DNA from 2 places in the Paenibacillus sp. FSL R5-0908 genome. Region 1 is predicted to be linked to the other one. Evidence: riboswitches for the same ligand, from Rfam matches in the RefSeq annotation. Region 1 holds a riboswitch; the other holds the start of a gene.
What was found. A riboswitch is a leader RNA that binds a small molecule or an ion and turns the genes downstream of it on or off. The one in region 1 is predicted to bind glycine.
Positions count from the first base shown of each region.

Region 2: another riboswitch for glycine. It lies ahead of MKZ09_RS33470 (amino acid permease); the one in region 1 lies ahead of gcvT (glycine cleavage system aminomethyltransferase GcvT).

Region 1 covers NZ_JBBOUV010000001.1:6,787,884-6,792,945, forward strand. The annotation lists gene MKZ09_RS30900 (flagellar motor protein) at 1-210, shown strand, start outside; gene MKZ09_RS30905 (flagellar motor protein MotB) at 207-1,037, shown strand; gene gcvH (glycine cleavage system protein GcvH) at 1,466-1,858, opposite strand; glycine riboswitch at 2,137-2,235, shown strand; gene gcvT (glycine cleavage system aminomethyltransferase GcvT) at 2,422-3,534, shown strand; gene gcvPA (aminomethyl-transferring glycine dehydrogenase subunit GcvPA) at 3,641-4,993, shown strand; gene gcvPB (aminomethyl-transferring glycine dehydrogenase subunit GcvPB) at 4,990-5,062, shown strand, end outside.
Region 2 covers NZ_JBBOUV010000001.1:7,320,442-7,325,503, forward strand. The annotation lists gene MKZ09_RS33465 (metallophosphoesterase) at 196-1,347, shown strand; gene MKZ09_RS33470 (amino acid permease) at 1,716-3,128, opposite strand; glycine riboswitch at 3,276-3,358, opposite strand; gene MKZ09_RS33475 (AraC family transcriptional regulator) at 3,640-5,062, opposite strand, start outside.

The DNA of each region.
Region 1 (5,062 bases):
GGAGTAGCCATCGCTAATCTAATATTTTTACCCATTGCTTCCAAAATCAAATCCCGCAGCCAAAGTGAGCTGCATAGCATGGAGATGCTGCTAGTAGGCATTCTTTCTCTACAGAACGGGGATCATCCGCTGCTGGTGCGTAAAAAACTGAACTCCTTCATTTCAGACACCACCACAGATGACCGTGCAGAAGCAAGAGGTTTTATATGAGACAAAGAGACCGGCGCAAACGGCGGGTAGAGAATCGAGAAAGCCGTGATCGTTGGATGATTACTTACGCAGATCTAATTACGCTTTTACTTATATTTTTCGTTATATTGTATGCGATGAGCAGCCTGGACACTGACAAATACAATATCGTAACCGGCTCTTTATCCCAGACTTTCAAGTCGAGCAGCACTGTTCTTGAAGGCGGAGATGGTATTTTAGATGCTGGACAGACCCCTGACAACAAACCAGAGAGTACAGATGGGAATGCGAACGCAACTGCAAAACCAAATGACGGTTCTGATGAACAAACGGAGAATGAAACACCTTCAGCACGGGAGTTGGCTTTTCGAGAACAAGAGGCGAAGCTTGCTGAGTTAATGGGTGTGATCACCCACTATGTGGAGGAGAATAATCTCGGTGAACAAATATTTGTAGCCGACAAACCGCAGGGCATAGAAATCACGCTCAGCGACCGTTTTCTTTTTGATGTGGGTAAAGCAGATGTGAAGTCACCAGCCCTTCCTGCTCTTCAGCAGTTGTCTGGCTTATTTAAAGATATCGGGGCAACGATCAGCATTGAAGGACATACGGATAATACACCAGTGTCATCAGCTTCCCGCTATAACGACAATTGGGAGCTATCGGGTGCTCGTGCGCTTTCTGTGCTGCGCTTTTTCTTAGATAATGAAGGACTGAACCCGGACACTTTTCAATATGCAGGTTATGCCGATACCCGACCAACAGCAGATAATACTACAGTAGCAGGCAAACAGAAAAATCGACGCGTAGAGATCATTGTCCTTCGACAGCTTCAAGAGGTGGAATAAAATATAGTTGTTTGCGCTCAGAGCTAAGTTCGGCGGTAGGGGCCTTTGCAATTACCACATTGAGCTAACAAGGGGCTTCATCCAATTTAATTAGGGAAAACCTCCCTGATTATTCACCTATTATCGTATCCAATCGCGGAATGAGGGGATTTCTCCCTGATTATTACTCTTTTTAGTCTGAAATAGTGGTTTTACCGAGATGATTAGGGAGGAATTCCCTAATACCCTAACTCTCACGCTATAATCGTCTAAAATGAGGGAGGTTTTCCCTAATTCCATACTCCACTAGACCCTCAAACCACTCGACTAGGTTTACGAATACTCGCACAATCTACATAAGAAACACAAACAGCAAGTCCCCAAATCACAGAAACTTGCTGCTAAAAACATCACACTTGATCAGACTATTTCCCGTCCCCAATTTCCAATTATTCAGCAACTAACGCGCTATAACCAGCTGCATCTAACAGACCTTTTACAGCATCAGCATATTCTCCATCAACTTCAATCTCAAAAATCCAACCCCCGCCATATGGCTGATCATTGATAAGCTCCGGACTAGCTTCTAATCCATCATTCACCTTGGTAACCGTCCCAGAGACGGGCGAATACAATTCCGATACCGTCTTAACGGATTCGATACTGCCTACGCTGTCACCGGCCGAAATGGTCGATCCCACCTCAGGAAACTCAACAAATACGATGTCGCCTAATAAATGCTGAGCATGGTCCGTAATCCCAACACGTACTACTCGCCCTTCTACTTGCTGTGCCCATTCATGCTCTTCGCTGTAAAGAAGGTTGTCTAATACTTCACTCATTTCAAGCCGCCTCATTTCCAATTTGGAGTTCTAAATTTAGTTATAGCCTAAGTTATCCCGGCTCACAATGTCAATATTACTAACAGGAAATTAAAATTTGTCATTTTTTCGACTTTTTCTTGTTGACAGAGCCCGACTATACCCGTTTAATGGAGACATACAAGAAGAAACGACGTTGTCGTCTTTTTATAGGCAATCGCCGTTTCTCGGAGAAATATAAGGATAATGTATAATGTGAACCATATACTTTCTTATATTTGAAATAAATATAGTTGCGGATGATGGCATAGGGAGAGACTGTCTCACTTGAAGACGGCGCCGAAGGAGTAAGCCCTAACAGGGGTGAATCTCTCAGGCAAAAGGACCTTTGTCGGACGTATCTCTGGAGAGCATCAGACGCAAGGCTAGATGCGTCAGATCACCAACGGGGAAACCTGCAAGCTAGTTACGGCAGGGTAACTCTCAGGTACAAAGGACAGAGCAGAAAGCGATTTGTGCATTTATGCATGATTGCTTCTGCCTGTCCTTTTTTCGTATGTAATCAGTTCAAAGGGAGTGACGACATGGATGCTTTGAGAAGAACACCTTTTTATGATCTCTATTCCGCTTATGCGGAGTCCAGATGCATTGACTTCGGTGGCTGGGAGCTGCCAGTACAGTTTACAGGTATCGTAAAAGAGCATGAAGCCGTTCGCCAGCAGGCTGGGCTGTTCGATGTCTCGCATATGGGTGAATTCATGGTGATTGGGAGCGGTGCAGAAGCCTTTTTGCAAAAAATGACAACCAATGATGTCAGCCGCCTCACAGATGGTGCTGCGCAATATACGCTGCTGTGTTATCCAAATGGCGGAGTTGTCGACGATCTACTCGTGTATCGCCTAAGCGAAGAGCATTATATGCTCGTCGTTAATGCCTCCAACATCGACAAAGACTTCCAGTGGCTGCAAGAGCATTTGACCTCTGAATTCGGCGAAGTCACGCTTACTAATGTCTCTGACGAGACGCTTTTGCTCGCCTTGCAGGGTCCTCTGGCAGAAACCATTCTCGTGGAAGTTACTGATGCTCCTATTTCAACACTCAAGCCTTTCCATTTCATCGAACGCGCCACCGTTTGCGGTGTAGAGGTACTTATCTCCCGTACGGGTTATACCGGTGAAGATGGCTTCGAGATTTACGCTCCGCTGGAAGGTGCAGAAACGTTATGGAACGGACTGCTTGCAGCAGGCGCGCCCCACGGATTAACACCTGCTGGACTGGGTGCACGGGATACCCTGCGTTTTGAGGCAAAATTACCACTGTACGGTCAGGAGCTATCCGCTGACATCACCCCGCTTGAAGCAGGAGTACAGTTCTTCGTGAAGCTGGACAAAATAGACTTTATCGGACGCGATGCACTAATACAGCAAAAAGAAGCTGGCATTCCCCGACGCCTTATCGGCCTAGAAATGATTGATCGAGGCATTCCACGCTCCCATTATCCTGTCTGGGCAGATGGCGTTAAGATTGGTGAGGTCACAACCGGAACACAGTCCCCTACGCTGAAACGTAACCTGGGGTTGGCTTTGCTTGATGCTAATTACAGTGAAATAGGCACAGAGGTTTACGTGGAGATACGCGGTAAGCAGCTTAAGGCTGTAGTGATTAAGGCCCCTTTTTACAAGTATAAACGCCTTTAGCGTCCATATAAGGACGGTGAGCTTTTAAGCGAGAAATAGAAGAATAAAGTATAGCGTGAAAATTGTACTTTCTTATATTTTAAAAAAGCCAAGGAGTGAAACCTTAATGAAGCACCGTTATCTGCCCATGACAGAACAGGACCGCGTAGAGATGATGGAGGCCGTCGGGATTCAGTCTTTAGATGAGCTGTTCTCCGATATTCCTGAAGCGGTACGTTACCAAGGCACTATGCCGATGTCTGAACCACTCGATGAATACGCCCTGCTGCGCCACATGAAAGGTTTGGCTGACCAAAATGCCGACTTTGATTCTCACGCCAGCTTCCTCGGCGCCGGATTATACGATCATCACATCCCTGTGGTCATCAACCATGTCATTTCCCGTTCTGAATTCTACACTGCCTACACTCCGTATCAACCGGAGATCAGCCAAGGTGAGCTGCAAGCGATCTTCGAATTCCAATCCTACATTTGCGAACTAACCGGTATGAAAGTTGCCAATGCCAGTATGTATGATGGCGCTACAGCTTTATCCGAAGCAGCGGTTCTCGCGGCTGGCGCTACCAAACGCAAAAAATTAATCGTCTCCCGTACCGTTCATCCTGAGGCTCGCCAAGTGCTACGTACTTCGGCTAATGCTTGGGGTCTGGAGGTGGTGGAGATTGACTATAAAGACGGTCTTACCGATCAAGCTAAACTTGCTGAAGCTATCGATGAAGATACTGCCGCAGTGCTTATTCAATCGCCTAACTTCTTCGGCAGCATCGAGGATCTTCGCTCGGTTGAGCCGCTGATTCACGCGGTTAAAGGTCTTCTTGTAGTCAGCGCGAACCCAATAGCTCTTGGTGTACTTGAAACTCCGGGCAAACTTGGAGCCGACATCGTAGTCGGTGACGCTCAGCCACTCGGTATTCCAGCTGCTCTCGGGGGTCCAACTTGCGGATTCTTTGCCGTAGCTGATCACCTGATGCGCCGCATGCCAGGCCGGATCGTTGGCCAAACGGTAGACCGTAACGGTAAACGTGGCTTCGTTCTTACACTTCAAGCGCGTGAACAGCATATTCGTCGTGAAAAAGCGACATCGAATATCTGCTCCAATCAGGCGCTGCTGGCTCTCTGCGCATCCGTCTACTTGTCCGTTATGGGCAAAGAAGGCATGCGTGAAGTAGGCGAGCTAAATATTCGCAAAAGCCATTACGCTGCTAATAAACTTAGCGTACTAACAGGTGCTGAACTTGCCTTCTCCTCCCCATTCTTTAACGAATTTGTCGTGAAGCTTCCTGAAGGCAGCAGTGTGACCTCTATTAATTCGAAGCTGCTGAAGAAAGGTTATCTTGGGGGTTATGATCTGGGCCGTGATTATCCTGAACTTGCTGGACATATGCTGGTTGCCGTAACGGAAAAAAGAAGCAAAACCGAAATCGACCAATTCGCTAGCGCACTGGAGGGCTGTTTATGAAACCGGAGCAAAGTCTAATTTTTGAATTAAGCCGTCCCGGCCGTTCGGCCTATTCTTTGCCACTATGCG
Region 2 (5,062 bases), 530 kb from region 1:
TTACCATTACGATAGTGATCTTACTTGTAAACTTATTGTCGAAATAAGAATTATATCAGCTGAAATAGTAATAAACAATAACTGAAAAACCCAGTAAACTCAATACCTCATTTAATTTCTGAAATTAGTAATTATTGCTATAATCATTGTATTAACTTTAGTTCTTATATCTAAAGTACTAGGATGGTGTACCCTATGGTATTTGCATTTTTGTTTATATTCGCTATGTACGCGGCAACTAACTATTACATTGCGAGAAAGATTTTTAAATGGCTGCAACATATATTTTCAAATATAAACGGGATCATATATGGAGTCATCTACAGCTTATGTGCATTAACAATCATTATTAATTTACTATTGTCTTCTTCAGCTATGACGACCGATTCAAATATTGTTAATTTTATTGGTCAATTCGGAGACTATTGGATGGGGATCTATTTCTATTTATTCCTGCTATTGATCCTTTCAGATGTAATCTTACTAATTAGTAAGTGGATTAAGGTCCTCCCTTCTCCTACACCAGCACGTGTTATTTTTCATACAAGGTCCGTAGTATTAATTCTAGTCATAGGATTGGTGTCCTATGGGATTTATAATGCGAATCATTTAAAAGAAGTCACCTATCCGCTCCAAATACATAAAAACACTTCATTAGATCAGTTAAATATCGTCCTGATCAGCGACTTACATTTAGGCTACGTAAATGATGTAAAGTTTATTGAAGACGTTGTTGATCGTATTAATGGACTACAGCCGGATATGGTGTTGATGACAGGAGATATATTTAATGGTAACTACTATGCGCTCTCTAATCCTTCCAAAGGAATAGAGTTATTAAGCACTATTCAGTCAACCTATGGGGTTTATGCTTGTTTAGGTAACCATGATGCAGGACGCTCATACGATCAGATCGTGAACTTTATAGATAAGAGTAATATCAAACTTCTAAATGATGAGCATGTCGTTATTGATAATCAATTCGTTGTTGTGGGTAGAAGGGATTCCTCACCGATTGGTAATCAAGGGAACCCCAGAGCGATTACTTCAGAGGTGATGAGTGACATTGATACAAATATGCCCGTTATCGTAATGGATCATCAACCAACCAATAGGATTGAATACGCAGATGACGTTGATTTGATACTTAGCGGACATACGCATCAAGGACAAGTATTCCCTGCAAATCTGATCACTAATGCTATGTTTACAGTAGATTATGGCCACTATCAAAAGAATCCAAACAGCCCTCACGTCATCGTTACATCTGGTGCAGGGACTTGGGGACCGCCATTACGAATTGGCACGAATAGTGAGATAGCACTGATCAAAGTGGATTTTAAATAGAGGAGATTTTTTAGACTGATTAAAAAAGCGGCCCGCCTATGGACGAGAAGTAACGTCATAGACTGCCGCTTTTTTTTGCTCAGCAACATAAAAAACATGGAAGAATAACGGGAAAGACTGGAGTAGCATCTTACTAAACTTCGCTAAAAATGCAGCAACTCGTAAGGATTGGATACAGGAATAGAAAGAGGATTTAACAAAACAAATTGGCAATATCCCCAGTGAAAACAGATTCCAAAATGCTTCCACTGCCAGCCTGAGCGAGTTTGTGGGAGATATCAAGGATATGCTTACCCAAGCAGGATTTAAGAATAGTGGATTTCTCTGACTGCCTATCTAACTGTAATATCAGCAAGCACCTTCATCGACTAATCATGCCGGATCTCCGTGTTAGTCCGAATACCTTCGAGACGATCTCTTGGATCAAGCGTTATTCTTTCCCTCTTTCTTCTATTTATTGAATACAAAACAAATAATAATATAAACCATAAAGGCGTCAACAATAAGGCCGGACGAGTTTCATCAGCAAATAGCATAATTATGAGTATGATTGCAAACAAGGCTAGAACAACATAATTCACAAAGGGTGTAAACGGTGCTTTGAATTTTGATTTGGCCTGCAATTCCGGCTTCGTCTTTTTATATCGCAAATGGCATATTAGAACGACGCCCCAAACCCAGATGAAACAAATGGCACTAATCGTTGTTACGATGCCAAAAGCCGTCTCCGGAATCAGCTTACTCAACAAAGCGCCTACAGATAAGACAAGCGTGGATATAAATAAAGCATTACTGGGTACATGATTTTTATTAAGCTTTGCAAAGTTGGCTGGAGCCTGGTCATTTCTGCTTAGATTGTATAGAATCCGGCTTGTTGAGAACATCCCGCTGTTACAAGCGGACGCAGCTGATGTTAATACAACGAAGTTAATAACCCCCGCGGCAATCGGAATCCCCACTAAACTAAATGTTTTAACAAAAGGACTTTCTGCCGGGTTTAGTTCTGTCCATGCGTTGATGCATAATAAGGCAATAATAGCACCCACGTAGAAAAATAGAATTCGTAAAGGTATTTTATTAATCGCCGATGGGATAGTTTTTTCTGGATTAGAAGTCTCTGCTGCCGATACGCCCACCAATTCCACACCCACAAAAGCAAACACAACCATTTGAAATGAAAGTAAGAACCCTGAAATCCCGTTTGGAAATACTCCCCCATGTGCCCAAATATTACTGAGCGCAACCGTTCCGGTAGTTGTTTTGAATCCAATCACCAGTAGAACTACCCCGATGGCAATCAATGCGAGAATAGTGATTACCTTAATTAAAGCAAACCAAAATTCCAATTCGCCAAAGCTTTTTACCGTCAATAAATTGAGTCCTAATAAAATAATTAAACAAATGACTGCGGGTATCCATTGCGGGATATCAAACCAATATTGTACATAGACCCCGACAGCTATAATATCGGCCATAGCCGTCATGATCCAACAAAACCAATAGGTCCATCCGGTTACAAACGCTGCCCGCGGTCCAAGATAGTCTTCGGCAATGTCTGTAAAAGATTGATAACCTGCTTTAGACAACAGAAGTTCTCCCAATGCCCTCATTACAAAGAAAATAGCGATACCCACGATTAAATAAGCAAAAATGATCGATGGTCCTGCCAGCTGTATAGCTTTACCTGATCCTAAAAATAATCCGGTACCGATGGTTCCACCAATTGCAATGAGCTGAACATGCCGATTCTCTAAATCTCTCTTTAATTCTTGTGCTGCCATTTCGAACTCCCCCTTATGTGAAAAAAATAACAAGTAAAAATGATAACAAAAAAGAGATTGGATACGCTCCAATCTCTTAGGTCTAAGAATAATAAATAAAATACATTCCTTTATTCTGACGATGATCAGAATAACAAATGAATTATCTAGTACTCTTCTGTCCTTTTGCCTGAGATTGTGAACCCTTCGGCGCCGGGGGAATCTCCCACGGTCTCTCCAGAAGCTGCTCCTGCTATAGTGTGATCCATAGCAATCATAGCTTGCGAATTATTTAATTGTTATGCCGCTAACTTCATTTTTAATATTTTTCAATACTAATCATTGTCAAATATTTTGTCAATAACATTAATTACCGCTGAATTTAAATGCATAATACGCGAATATCATGCCTTGCTTCGGAAACATCGCAACCAACAGACCAAGATTGGCTGATGGTTAATATGAAAAAAGGGCTATCTCATTGTAGAATTCTACTCCTGAGACAGTCCCTTTATGTTTGAAACACACTCAATTAGTGGCTTGTCAGCCAATCCGCCAACTCTTCTGTCTGACTCAGAATAGCTATTGGATCCCAGTAGCCGGAACGATCGCTTGTCCAAAGAAATACGTGATCATTTTTGACTGCTGGCAGTGCGCCCCAGATCGGGTCGGCTTTAAGTTCATCCAGCTTTTTTGAGTCAGAGGTAAGAATGACATAGTCACCGGCATACTTTGGTAAGACCTCAGCAGAGAATGAAGCCCAGCCCGGATCGGCCATTTCGGCGGCGATATCCGCGGGAGGCTTAAATCCCAATCCATTATAGATCGGCTGTCCACCTTTACCGAAGTCTGTTCCGACGGCCATCAAGCTGTTTTCAGACCATTCAATAATGGAAAATGTGCTGTCTGCAGGCACAACCTTCAATACGCTCTCCTTGGCACTGGCCATACGGCTGTCATAGTCTGCAAGCCAGGTTTTTGCCTTATCTTCTTCACTAAGCAGCTCTCCGAAATAAGCCACTTCCTCATGTACCGTTTTTAGGGAAGCGTATGGAATAACGACCGTAGGTGCGATTTTTGACATCTGCTCATTTAGCTCAGGATAGAAATCATCCATTATAATCAAATCAGGATTTAGCGACAGAATTTTCTCTACATTTCCATTCCCGTCCCCTATATTCTCAACGTCTTTCAAATACTCCTGAAAATATGGATTTTTAATATGATGTTCGGAGGTTCCGATAGGTGTAATGCCAAGCGCAATTAAGCTGCCAAGGTATTCGCCTGCAACAATTCTCTGGGGATGAAGGGGGATCTCCACCTCACCGTTAACCGTTTTAACGATTCTGGTCTTCGGCTGCTGTGAGGCAGCATTTTCCCTAGCCCCGTTTGTACCACATGCGCTCAGCACCAAAATGAAGCTTAGCAGCAGTACCGATGCCAGCGTAGGCCTTGAATGTTTAAACATGAATGAATCTCCCTCTTGATCAAAATGATACTGATAATCGTTATCAATATAATCAGTATAGTGAAATGATTCAAGGGCGACAATGGAGGATTCTATGTTTGTGGCAGGACTATCTTCTAGTTTGTTCTTTCTGGAATGCAATTCTCTATAGCTAATCGGGGAAACTCCCTTGTACTTTTTGAACAGCCTGCCCAAATAACTAGGGTCTTGATAACCGACACCCACTGCAATTTCCTTCAGCGTAGCATCTGTTTCCAGCAGCAGTGCCACCGCTTTTTCGATGCGTACCTTAATTAAGTAATCAATCGGGCTAAGTCCAGTACGGATTTTGAAGTAGGAAGATAAATGGGGGACGCTATAGTTCAGGCTTTCCGATAATGATTCCAGCGTAATGTTATCCGTATAATGTTCATGAATGATGTCGGCGACTCGGGCGGCCAGATCGCGCTTAGTCGTATTAACCCCTTGCACTGACATTTGATGGAGT